3 regions of the Sodalis sp. RH14 genome follow, and region 1 is predicted to be linked to each of the others. Evidence: predicted binding sites of a transcription regulator. Region 1 holds the regulator's gene; each other region holds the start of a gene.
The links. Region 1 encodes Fur, which represses iron uptake genes when iron is present. Its sites were predicted from a motif close to ATAATAATGAGAACNACTATCAA; they were not measured.
Positions count from the first base shown of each region.

Region 2: a site for Fur is predicted at 1,289-1,311, ahead of bfd (bacterioferritin-associated ferredoxin). Genes of this name have one in related genera too.
Region 3: a site for Fur is predicted at 1,100-1,122, ahead of fepD (Fe(3+)-siderophore ABC transporter permease). Genes of this name have one in related genera too.

Region 1 covers NZ_CP178739.1:1,309,807-1,313,085, forward strand. Annotated here, with positions in the region: gene alsB (D-allose transporter substrate-binding protein) at 1-37, opposite strand, end outside; gene alsR (transcriptional repressor AlsR) at 59-946, opposite strand; gene fur (ferric iron uptake transcriptional regulator) at 1,509-1,979, opposite strand; gene fldA (flavodoxin FldA) at 2,335-2,850, opposite strand; gene ybfE (LexA regulated protein) at 3,029-3,279, opposite strand, start outside.
Region 2 covers NZ_CP178739.1:5,200,365-5,203,643, reverse strand. Annotated here, with positions in the region: gene tuf (elongation factor Tu) at 1-1,169, shown strand, start outside; gene bfd (bacterioferritin-associated ferredoxin) at 1,344-1,538, shown strand; gene bfr (bacterioferritin) at 1,612-2,091, shown strand; gene ACL2XQ_RS23785 (prepilin peptidase) at 2,232-2,975, opposite strand.
Region 3 covers NZ_CP178739.1:378,009-381,287, forward strand. Annotated here, with positions in the region: gene fepG (iron-enterobactin ABC transporter permease) at 1-91, opposite strand, end outside; gene fepD (Fe(3+)-siderophore ABC transporter permease) at 91-1,077, opposite strand; gene entS (enterobactin transporter EntS) at 1,210-2,493, shown strand; gene fepB (Fe2+-enterobactin ABC transporter substrate-binding protein) at 2,568-3,279, opposite strand, start outside.

The DNA.
Region 1 (3,279 bases):
AGGCGGCGCCACCGGCCAATTTAAGAAATTTATTCATTATTCTATCTCCAAAAGAGAATTATTTATAATCACGCTTCAGGTACTTGGTAATGGAACTCGTTTTTTCCAGGTTTTTATTCGCCAGCTCGATATCCTGCCGCGCTACCGAGACATAAAACGCATCCAGCAGCGTAAGCTGCAAAATACGGGCCGAAGCGTTTCTGCCTAATAACGGCGTTTCCGGCGCCGGTGAACAAATATTAAAATCAGCCAGCTGGGCTATGGGGGAATTGCTGCTATGGGTAATACAAATGATCTTGGCCCCATTATCCTTGGCAATCGACACCACCCGTTTCAGATCGCTGGTGCGGCCCGAATGGGATACCACTAACGCCACATCGCCCGGTTGCAACAGGGAGGCCGACATCATCATCAAATGCGCGTCCAGGTAGGCATTGCAACGCAAGCCGATTTTCAGGAATTTATGCTGCACGTCCGCGCAAATGGAATTAGAGCCGCCGACGCCGTACAGCTCGCGCTGATGGCCGGCAAAAAAGCATTGGGCCGCCTGCTGGATGACGTTGGCGTCGACTATCGCCTGGCCTTCGACAATGGTGCGCACGGTCAGGTTAAACACCTTGTTGACCACATCCTCCGGGCTGTCGGTGGGCGAGAGTTCGGCGGTGATATCATGGTCGGCATGTTCGAAGTACTCGACGATGGCGCTGCGCAGCTGGCGAAAGCCGCTGAAACCGAGAATTTTCGACACCTTGACAATCATGGCTTCCGACAGGCCCAGACTCAGGGCCACCTCTTTGATCCCCGAGACGTCGGTGAGGTTGCCGGGTGATAAAAACCACTCCACTATCCGGCTTTCGTTTTCAGTCATGCCTTCTTGTTTAATACGAATATAAGGAGCAATGCCTATGCCGCGCGGCATATCGTTTTGCAGTTCCGCATCATTCATCTGGATTATCTCTGGTGATTAACATTGCCTGTCACTATATCACCATGGCGAAAGTTTAAAATCTGCTGCGAACTTCACGTTTTTTATTAATTTATAAATTAACTTTTTGTGTAAAAATCGAGTCACCGATCCGGGTTAATTTCAGGAAGGTATTTTTGGCTATATTAATTCAATAAAATCATATAATTAAAATGTATCTTTTGTTGTCGCTTACTGCTGGCAGCGAAAAATAGCTTTATCATAAGATTCACAGAATAATTTACCCGGTGAAAAAATCGCAATAAAAACGCTGTCGTTTCAATGGATTACGCAAATGAGCCCAAAATAGCGTCCCAGGGCCTCTATTTATTCTTTATTTATTTTTATTTTCTGTGAAGTTTTCTGGAGTTTGCCGGCGGTGAGCACGGCGGTGATTGGCGGATACGACGCTTGTCGACGCGCTTCGGGAAGGAAACGTTACCAGGGAAGGGGACGGGCGGCGTTTAGCCTCATTGAAAAAATCGTTGCAGGGTGAGAAAGCGGCGCGATAACAGCCGCTTTGGAGAAACGGACCGCGCCGCGGTTATTCTTTTACGCCGTTGAGCATATCGGCGTGATCGTGCAGCGTTTCGTCTTCGCGGCAGTTGCCGATTTCACAATGCCCATACAGATATAAGCTATGGTTGGTCAGCTTGATATTGTGCCTTTTGGCAATATCACGCTGGCGCGCTTCGATGAACTCGTCGCGAAATTCGATAACCTTGCCGCAGTCCAGACAGATCAGGTGGTCATGATGATACTGTTGCGTCAGTTCAAAAACGGATTTGCCGCCTTCAAAATTGTGGCGGGTTACGATACCGGCGTCGTCAAATTGGTTTAGCACGCGATATACCGTGGCCAGGCCGATTTCCTCACCCATATCGATCAGTTTTTTGTACAGATCTTCCGCACTGACGTGATGGCATTCCGGATCTTGCAACACTTCCAGAATCTTCAGTCTGGGAAGGGTGACTTTCAGGCCGGCCTTCTTCAATGCAATATTATTGTCAGTCATGCGGGTTTAGTCCTGTTACTTTGATAATCTGATTGTAGGCTAGCTTAGCCTATAACATCGGTCGGCCCGAAAAATGTGACGCCGTCTCATTATAAGACTGCCTGTCCAAAATGAAAACCGCGCCTTGTTAACAACTATAGCCCGTTTCGGGGGGCGAATTCTGCAACATTTTGCTAAAAAGGGTGGAACCGCTGCGCTATTGTACCGCGTTGTGGATAAAAGTTAAAAACTTGTATCTATTAATTTGAAAGGATTTAGTTATCAGTGAGGTTGGCGGCGCCGTCCCGACGCCATGACGGCAACCGATTCTCTTGCCGGGCGCCGCGGCGGCGGCACCCTCCCGCACGGCTTTACTTTAGCTGAGTTGCAATTCAGCGCTGATTTGCTTCACCCAGCCGTCCACGCGTTCATTGGTCAGCTCGGGCTGGCGGTCTTCGTCAATGGCCAGGCCGATGAAGTGATTGTCGTCCGCCAGTCCTTTCGACGCTTCGAAATGATAGCCGGCGGTGGGCCAGTGACCGACGATGGTCGCGCCGTTGGGCTCGATAATGTCGCGAATGGTGCCCATGGCGTCACAGAAATATTCGGCGTAATCCTCTTGATCGCCACAGCCGAACAGCGCCACTTTTTTGCCGGAGAAATCTATTTCTTCCAGGGTGGGGAAAAAATCATCCCAGTCACATTGCGCTTCGCCGTAATACCAGGTCGGGATGCCGAGCAGCAGGGTGTCGAACCGCGCCAGGTCTTCTTTACTGCTTTTGGCAATGTCATGAACTTCGGCAACATCCGCACCCAGTTGCTTCTGAATCATTTTGGCAATATTTTCGGTATTGCCGGTGTCACTGCCAAAAAAAATGCCTACAGTTGCCATGAGTTTGAAAACCTCTTAAATATTATGGATATGTTCCGTAACAGAATCAGCGATGCTCTGCGGCAATCATAGCAGACCCTTATGCGGGGAGAAACTCGCCGGCCGGGTTTTGTCGCAAATTTGCCCCGTCCGCGGCCTTGGGCCCTGGACGGGATGGCGCTTTACCGGGCCGGCAAGTTTATTCCGGATGCGGATCCGCGCCTTGTTGCCGTTCAAGCTCGGCCAGTAAAATCAATTCGATCAGCTCGCTGCGCGACAGGTTTTGCCGGTAGGCCAGCTCATTTAACGCATCCACCGCCTCGGCGTTGATTTTCAGCTCCACCCGGCGCAGGCCGCGCTTTTTATCCCGGCGCAGCTGGTTACGCTTGTTGATGCGCAACTGCTCATCGCGGGACAGGGGGTTCGTCTTCGGTCTTCCCGGGCGCCGCT
Region 2 (3,279 bases), 2.1 Mb from region 1:
TCCAACGCACAAAACCGCACGTTAACGTCGGCACCATCGGTCACGTCGACCATGGTAAAACCACCCTGACCGCCGCCATCACCACCGTGCTGGCCAAAGCTTACGGCGGCAGCGCCCGTGCCTTCGATCAGATCGACAACGCACCGGAAGAAAAAGCCCGTGGTATCACCATCAACACGTCCCACGTTGAATACGATACCCCGGCCCGCCACTACGCGCACGTAGACTGCCCGGGACACGCCGACTATGTGAAAAACATGATCACCGGCGCCGCCCAGATGGATGGCGCAATCCTGGTGGTTGCCGCAACCGACGGCCCGATGCCGCAGACCCGCGAACACATCCTGCTGGCTCGCCAGGTAGGCGTTCCTTACATCATCGTCTTCATGAACAAATGCGACATGGTCGATGACGAAGAACTGCTGGAACTGGTTGAAATGGAAGTGCGCGAACTGCTGTCCCAGTACGACTTCCCAGGCGACGACACCCCGGTAATCCGTGGTTCCGCGCTGAAAGCACTGGAAGGCGACGAAGCCTGGACCTCTAAAATCATCGAACTGGCCGAAGCCCTGGATACCTACATCCCGGAACCGGTACGTGCGATTGACAAGCCGTTCCTGCTGCCTATCGAAGACGTATTCTCCATCTCCGGCCGCGGCACCGTGGTAACCGGTCGTGTGGAACGCGGCATCGTTAAAGTGGGCGAAGAAGTTGAAATCGTCGGCATCAAGGCCACCATCAAGACCACTTGTACCGGCGTTGAAATGTTCCGTAAACTGCTGGACGAAGGCCGTGCCGGTGAAAACGTCGGCGTCCTGCTGCGCGGCACCAAGCGTGACGACGTGGAACGCGGCCAGGTACTGGCTAAACCGGGTTCAATCCACCCGCATACCCAGTTCGAATCCGAAGTCTACATCCTGTCCAAGGATGAAGGCGGCCGTCATACGCCGTTCTTCAAAGGCTACCGTCCTCAGTTCTACTTCCGTACCACTGACGTGACCGGTACCATCGAACTGCCGGAAGGCGTGGAAATGGTTATGCCTGGCGACAACATCAAAATGGTTGTTAACCTGATTGCTCCGATCGCCATGGACGACGGCCTGCGTTTCGCTATTCGCGAAGGCGGCCGTACCGTTGGCGCCGGCGTGGTTGCCAAGGTTATCGCGTAAGACATTTCCGTTTTATGCAAAAAAGGGCGCCTTGGCGCCCTTTTTTTATTTGCTGCAAAAAGAAGCGGTTATTTACCGGCGACGGATATTTACAAAACAAAAATAGTTCTGCTATTGAAATGACACTCGTTCTCATTTAAATTATGCCTAATTTGATTTTAATGAGTATGAAAAATGTACGTTTGTTTGTGTAATGCGGTAAGCGATACTGCCATACGCAAGGCGGTAAGAAACTACCAACCGAAGACGTTTCAAGAACTTAAAAGTGTCGTGCCGGTGGCGAATAAATGCGGTAAATGCGCATGCAAGGCCCGGTTGGTTATGGAAGACGAATTACAGCAGTTAGTGCCGTTTGAAAAAATTGCATAATTAGTAGGGTTATTACCTTGATTTACTCTGACGCGGTTATATTCTGTACATTACCGCAACGGAGGAGTGAATTATGAAAGGCGATGACCAAATTATCACCCATCTCAATACCCTGCTTGGCAACGAGCTGGTAGCCATCAATCAGTACTTCCTGCACGCCCGTATGTTTAAGAACTGGGGGCTGATGCGTCTGAACGACATTGAATACCACGAATCCATCGATGAAATGAAGCACGCCGATCGTTATATCGAGCGTATTCTTTTCCTGGAGGGACTGCCTAACCTGCAGGATCTGGGCACGCTTAACATCGGGCAAAATGTCGAGGAAATGCTGCGTTCGGATTTGAACCTGGAACTGCAGGGCGCGCAGGATCTGCGCGAAGGCATCTCTTATGCCGACAGCGTCCGGGATTATGTCACCCGCGATCTGCTGATCGAGATATTGGCGGACGAAGAGCACCATATCGATTTCCTGGAAACCGAACTGGATTTAATCAAACTGGTCGGCCTGCAGAACTATCTCCAGTCCCAGTTAAAAGATGCGGCGCAATAGGCGTCAGGCTGTTCCCGCTAAATAATGATAAAGCAACGCCTGCGCATGATGCGACGGTTATGACCGATACGCATCGGCTCCTGGCTGCCGCGTTTCCGGCGTAACCTGGCCGCATTGTCATGTGCGGCCGGGCAGTGGCGCTAAGGGCCGATGTATATCCACCAGCCTGCCAGCGCCAGGCAGGGACCAAAGGGAATGTCTTTATCCGCCGTCCGGCGCCGCAGCCACCACGCTATCCCGGTCAGCGCCGCGCTCGCGCATAACAGCGGCAACGCTTGCCATCCCAGCCAGGCCCCCAGCCCGCTCAGCAGCTTGATATCGCCGCCGCCCAGCCCCGCGTAGCCTCTCACCCGGTAAAACACCCCGTTCAGCAGCCACAGGCCGCCGCCGCCGCACAGCGCGCCCAGCAGGCCGACATAGAGCGATTGCGGCTCGCCAAGCGGGCTTAGCAGTCCGCACAGCAGGAAGGGCAGGGTAAGCCGGTCGGGCAGCAGCAGGGTATGATAGTCAATCCAGCTCAGCGTTAATAAAAACCAGCTGAACACCAGGCCGCTCACCAGGCGTTCCGCCGGCAGGGCGGCGAACGCCGCCAGGAACGCCAGCGCGCAGCTTGCCTCGCAGCGCCGTTTCCACATCTGGCGGGACAGCATTGTCCACGCGGCGCGGCGGGCCCCAGGCGCCGCGGAAGCCCGCTGGCCGGAGATCGCCGTAAGCCGGCCATACGCCAACCGTCCCCCGCCGGCGCAACCGCCGCCCGGCAGTGGCCCGCGCCGCGCCGCCGTGGCGCCTGGCAGCGCGCGGGCCCATCCGAGAATGCGCCGGGCGAGATGGCCCATGATGACGCCATACAAGAGCAGGCAGAAAACCGACAATACCGTTATCACGCGCGCCTTCCTTCCCTTATCCCGGCATCCCAGCTGGCATAAGCCTGCCTGAAATCGGCGCCGCCGCCCATTCTGCCCCTGCGGAAATGGAATGAGCGCCGGTTTCCGGCGTTTTTTACCGTATCGTCGCTTGCTTCATGAGCAAATTAACGTATAATGCGCGGGCTTGTCTCATAGACATAAGAAACAAGCCGACTCAATGAGTCCGCGCTGGCCGCGAAGGCGGTAAGCCAGCACACAACATCCCCGATATGGGGATAATACTGAATGATTACACTCCCCCATCAATCGAAATGGGTGCGAG
Region 3 (3,279 bases), 930 kb from region 1:
CGAGGGCGTAAATCGCCAGCGCAAGGCAGGCAAGCAGCAGGATGCCGACGGTCAGCGACGTCCTGATCCGGGCGTGCCGGTTCGCCATCATCACCGGCTTATCATCCGGTGGCGGCGTACCAGGGCTATCAGCACCGGCGCGCCGAGCAGCGCCGTTATCACCGATACGCGCAGCTCGCCGGGCACCATCACCCGGCCCGCCATATCGCTGCCCAGCAGCAGCAGCGGCGTAAGCAGCAGCGTCCAGGGCAGCAGCCAGCGGTGGTCCGGGCCGGCTATCCAGCGCGCGATATGCGGCATCATCAGCCCGATAAAGGCTATCGGCCCCGCCAGCGCCGTAGCCGCGCCGCATAACAGGGTAATGGCCGCCAGGCCGAGCAGCTGCGTCAGGCCCACCCGCGAGCCCAGCGCCGTCGCCAGTTCGCTGCCCATGCCCAGGGTATTGAGCGCCCGCGTTAGCCAAAGCGTCAGGCCGGTGCCCAGGACGATAGGCCAGATAACGGCGTTTACCGCCGCCATGCTGCGGATATCCAGCGAACCGGCCTGCCAGAAGCGCAATTGGTCGTAGACCAGGGGATTGAGCAAGGAAATACCGGAGGCCATGCCGTCCAGCACCGCGCCCAGCGCCACGCCCGCCAGGGTGAGGCGAATGGGGTTCAGCCGCCCGCCGCCCGCCGCGCCGATTAACGCCACCAGCAGGGCGGCGGCCAGCGCGCCGGCAAAGGCAAACCACAGGTAGCGATCGATGGAGGCGGCGCCGAAAAAGGTGATGCCCAGCACCACGGCGAACCCCGCGCCGGCGTTGACGCCAAGAATGCCGGGGTCGGCCAGCGGATTGCGGGTCAGGGTTTGCATCAGGGCGCCGGACAGCCCCAGGGCGATGCCCGCCAGCAGCCCGGCCAGCGTGCGCGGCAGGCGGCTCTCGAGGATAATAATACAATCCGGGCTGCGGCAGGCGCCGGTCAGCGCGGGCAATACCTGGTCGGCGGGAATGGTTTTGGCGCCGATAAACAGGCTCGCCGCCATCAATAATGCCAACAGCACGCCGCTTAACAGCAATCCGTAATAATGGCGCATAAAAGACTAAACCATAAATTATATGATAATGATATTTATTATCGTTATTACTCGCAATAACTTATGATAGCATGACTGCTTCCCTGATTGCAGCGCCCAGTGGCGTCGAATTCCCCGGATAGTTAGCGTCTTATGCAAAAACCCTCGTATTTACTCGATATCAGCCTGCTGAAAACCCACCCCGCCTTCCGGGCGGTTTTTATCGCGCGGTTTTTGTCCATCCTGGCGCTCGGCATGCTGGCGGTGGCGGTGCCGGTGCAGATACAGGCCATGACGGGGTCCACCCTGCAGGTCGGGCTGGCGGTGACGCTGGCGGGCGGCGGTATGTTCGTCGGCCTGCTGGCCGGCGGGGTGATGGCGGATCGCCGCGAGCGGCGCGGGCTTATCCTGTTTGCCCGCGCAACCTGCGGGGTGGGGTTTATCGGCCTGTGCCTTAACGCGCTGCTGCCGGTACCGTCCCTGTTCGCGATTTATCTGCTGGCGGTGTGGGATGGTTTTTTTGGCGCGGTGGGGGTGACGGCGCTGCTGGCCGCCACGCCGTCGCTGGTCGGGCGGGAAAATGTCATGCAGGCGGGCGCCATCAGCATGCTGACCGTGCGCTTCGGCGCCATTTTATCACCGGCGGCGGGCGGACTGGTCATCGCCTCCGGCGGGGTGGCCTGGAACTACGGGCTGGCGGCGCTCGGCACGCTGCTGACGCTGTTGCCGCTGCTGCGCCTGCCCAGGCTGGCGCCGCCTCCCCAGCCCCGGGAACACCCGCTGCACGCGCTGGCCGGCGGCATGGCCTATCTGTTTCGTCATAAAACCATCGGCCTGGTGGCGCTGATCGGCGCCCTGCTGACCATGGCAAGCGCGGTACGGGTGCTTTACCCGGCGCTGGCGATAAGCTGGCATATCAACGCCGCCCGGCTGGGGTTGATGTATGCGGCGGTGCCCCTGGGCGCGGCGATAGGCGCGTTTACCAGCGGCCGCGTCGCCGCCACGGCGCGGCCGGGAAGAATGCTGTTGCTTACCGCCGTCATGGCGTTTATCTGCGTCGCGGCATGCAGCCTGATGCCGTGCTACGCGCTGGCGCTGCTGTGTCTGGCGGGCTTTGGTTATTTCAGCGCCATCAACTCGCTGCTGCAATATGCATTGATACAACAGCTGACGCCGGATCATCTGCTGGGCCGCATCAACGGCCTGTGGACCGCGCAGAACGTCACCGGCGACGCGCTGGGGGCGCTGGTATTGGGGGGGTTGGGCACCCTGATGCCGCCGGGGCTGGCCGCCGCGGCGTTCGGCCTGGCGGCGGCCCTGGCGGGGCTACTGCCGGCGCTGGCGCTGCGGGGCCTGCGCGCCGTGGATATGGCGCGGCATCGGGATCAGGGCCGGCCGGCGGATGAAATCCCGCCCGCCGGCCGCAGTGAGCCATAACCGCCATGAATCCCCGCCCGGCTGGGAATGGCCGCGGCATGACGCGGTTAGCCACGCGGCAGGACGGGGAAAGATCACGGCTTGGCGAACAGCTGTTCCAGGCGGGCCAGCACATTGCTGGCGCTGTAGTAATCAAGGCGGAAGGTGTCGTTGCCAAGGGCGTAGACCCGGCGGTTTTGCACCGCCGGCAGATGCGCCAGGAACGGATTGGCCAAGAGCAACCGGGCGCTGGCGTCATCGCCGGCAAACAGCAGGAAGGTTTGCCCGTTCAGGCCGGCGGCCAGGTTTTCGCCGGACAGCTGGACGATGTCCTTGCGCACGCCCATGCTTCGGCCGCCGACGGGGGTGGCGGGCGGTTCGGCCAGCGTAAAGCCCAGCTGGCGCAGCAGCTGGCCCTGCGGCGAATCGGCGGTCCACAGGTTGGCGGCTTTGCCGTCCGGCTGGTATACCAGGGCGGATACCGGCTGCGGCGGCAGCGCCAGATGCTGTTTCAGCGCCTGCCGGCGGGCGTCGAAGCGGGCGATGACCTCCGCGGCCTGCGCTTCATGGCCGGTGGCTTGTCCCAGCTCCCGGGCCAGGTCCTGCCAGCTTTTATCGTCATAATTGACCACCAGGGTCGGCGCCAGCGGCGACAACTGATCGTAAAGGCGCAGGGCCGAATCGCCGCCGGTGGCGGCGATAATAATCAAATCGGGATTCTGGCCGGCGATGGCCTCGGCATCCGGTTCGCCGATGTACAGGCGTTTGACGCCGCGCTGCCGGGCGACATCGCTCCACTGGCGAAAA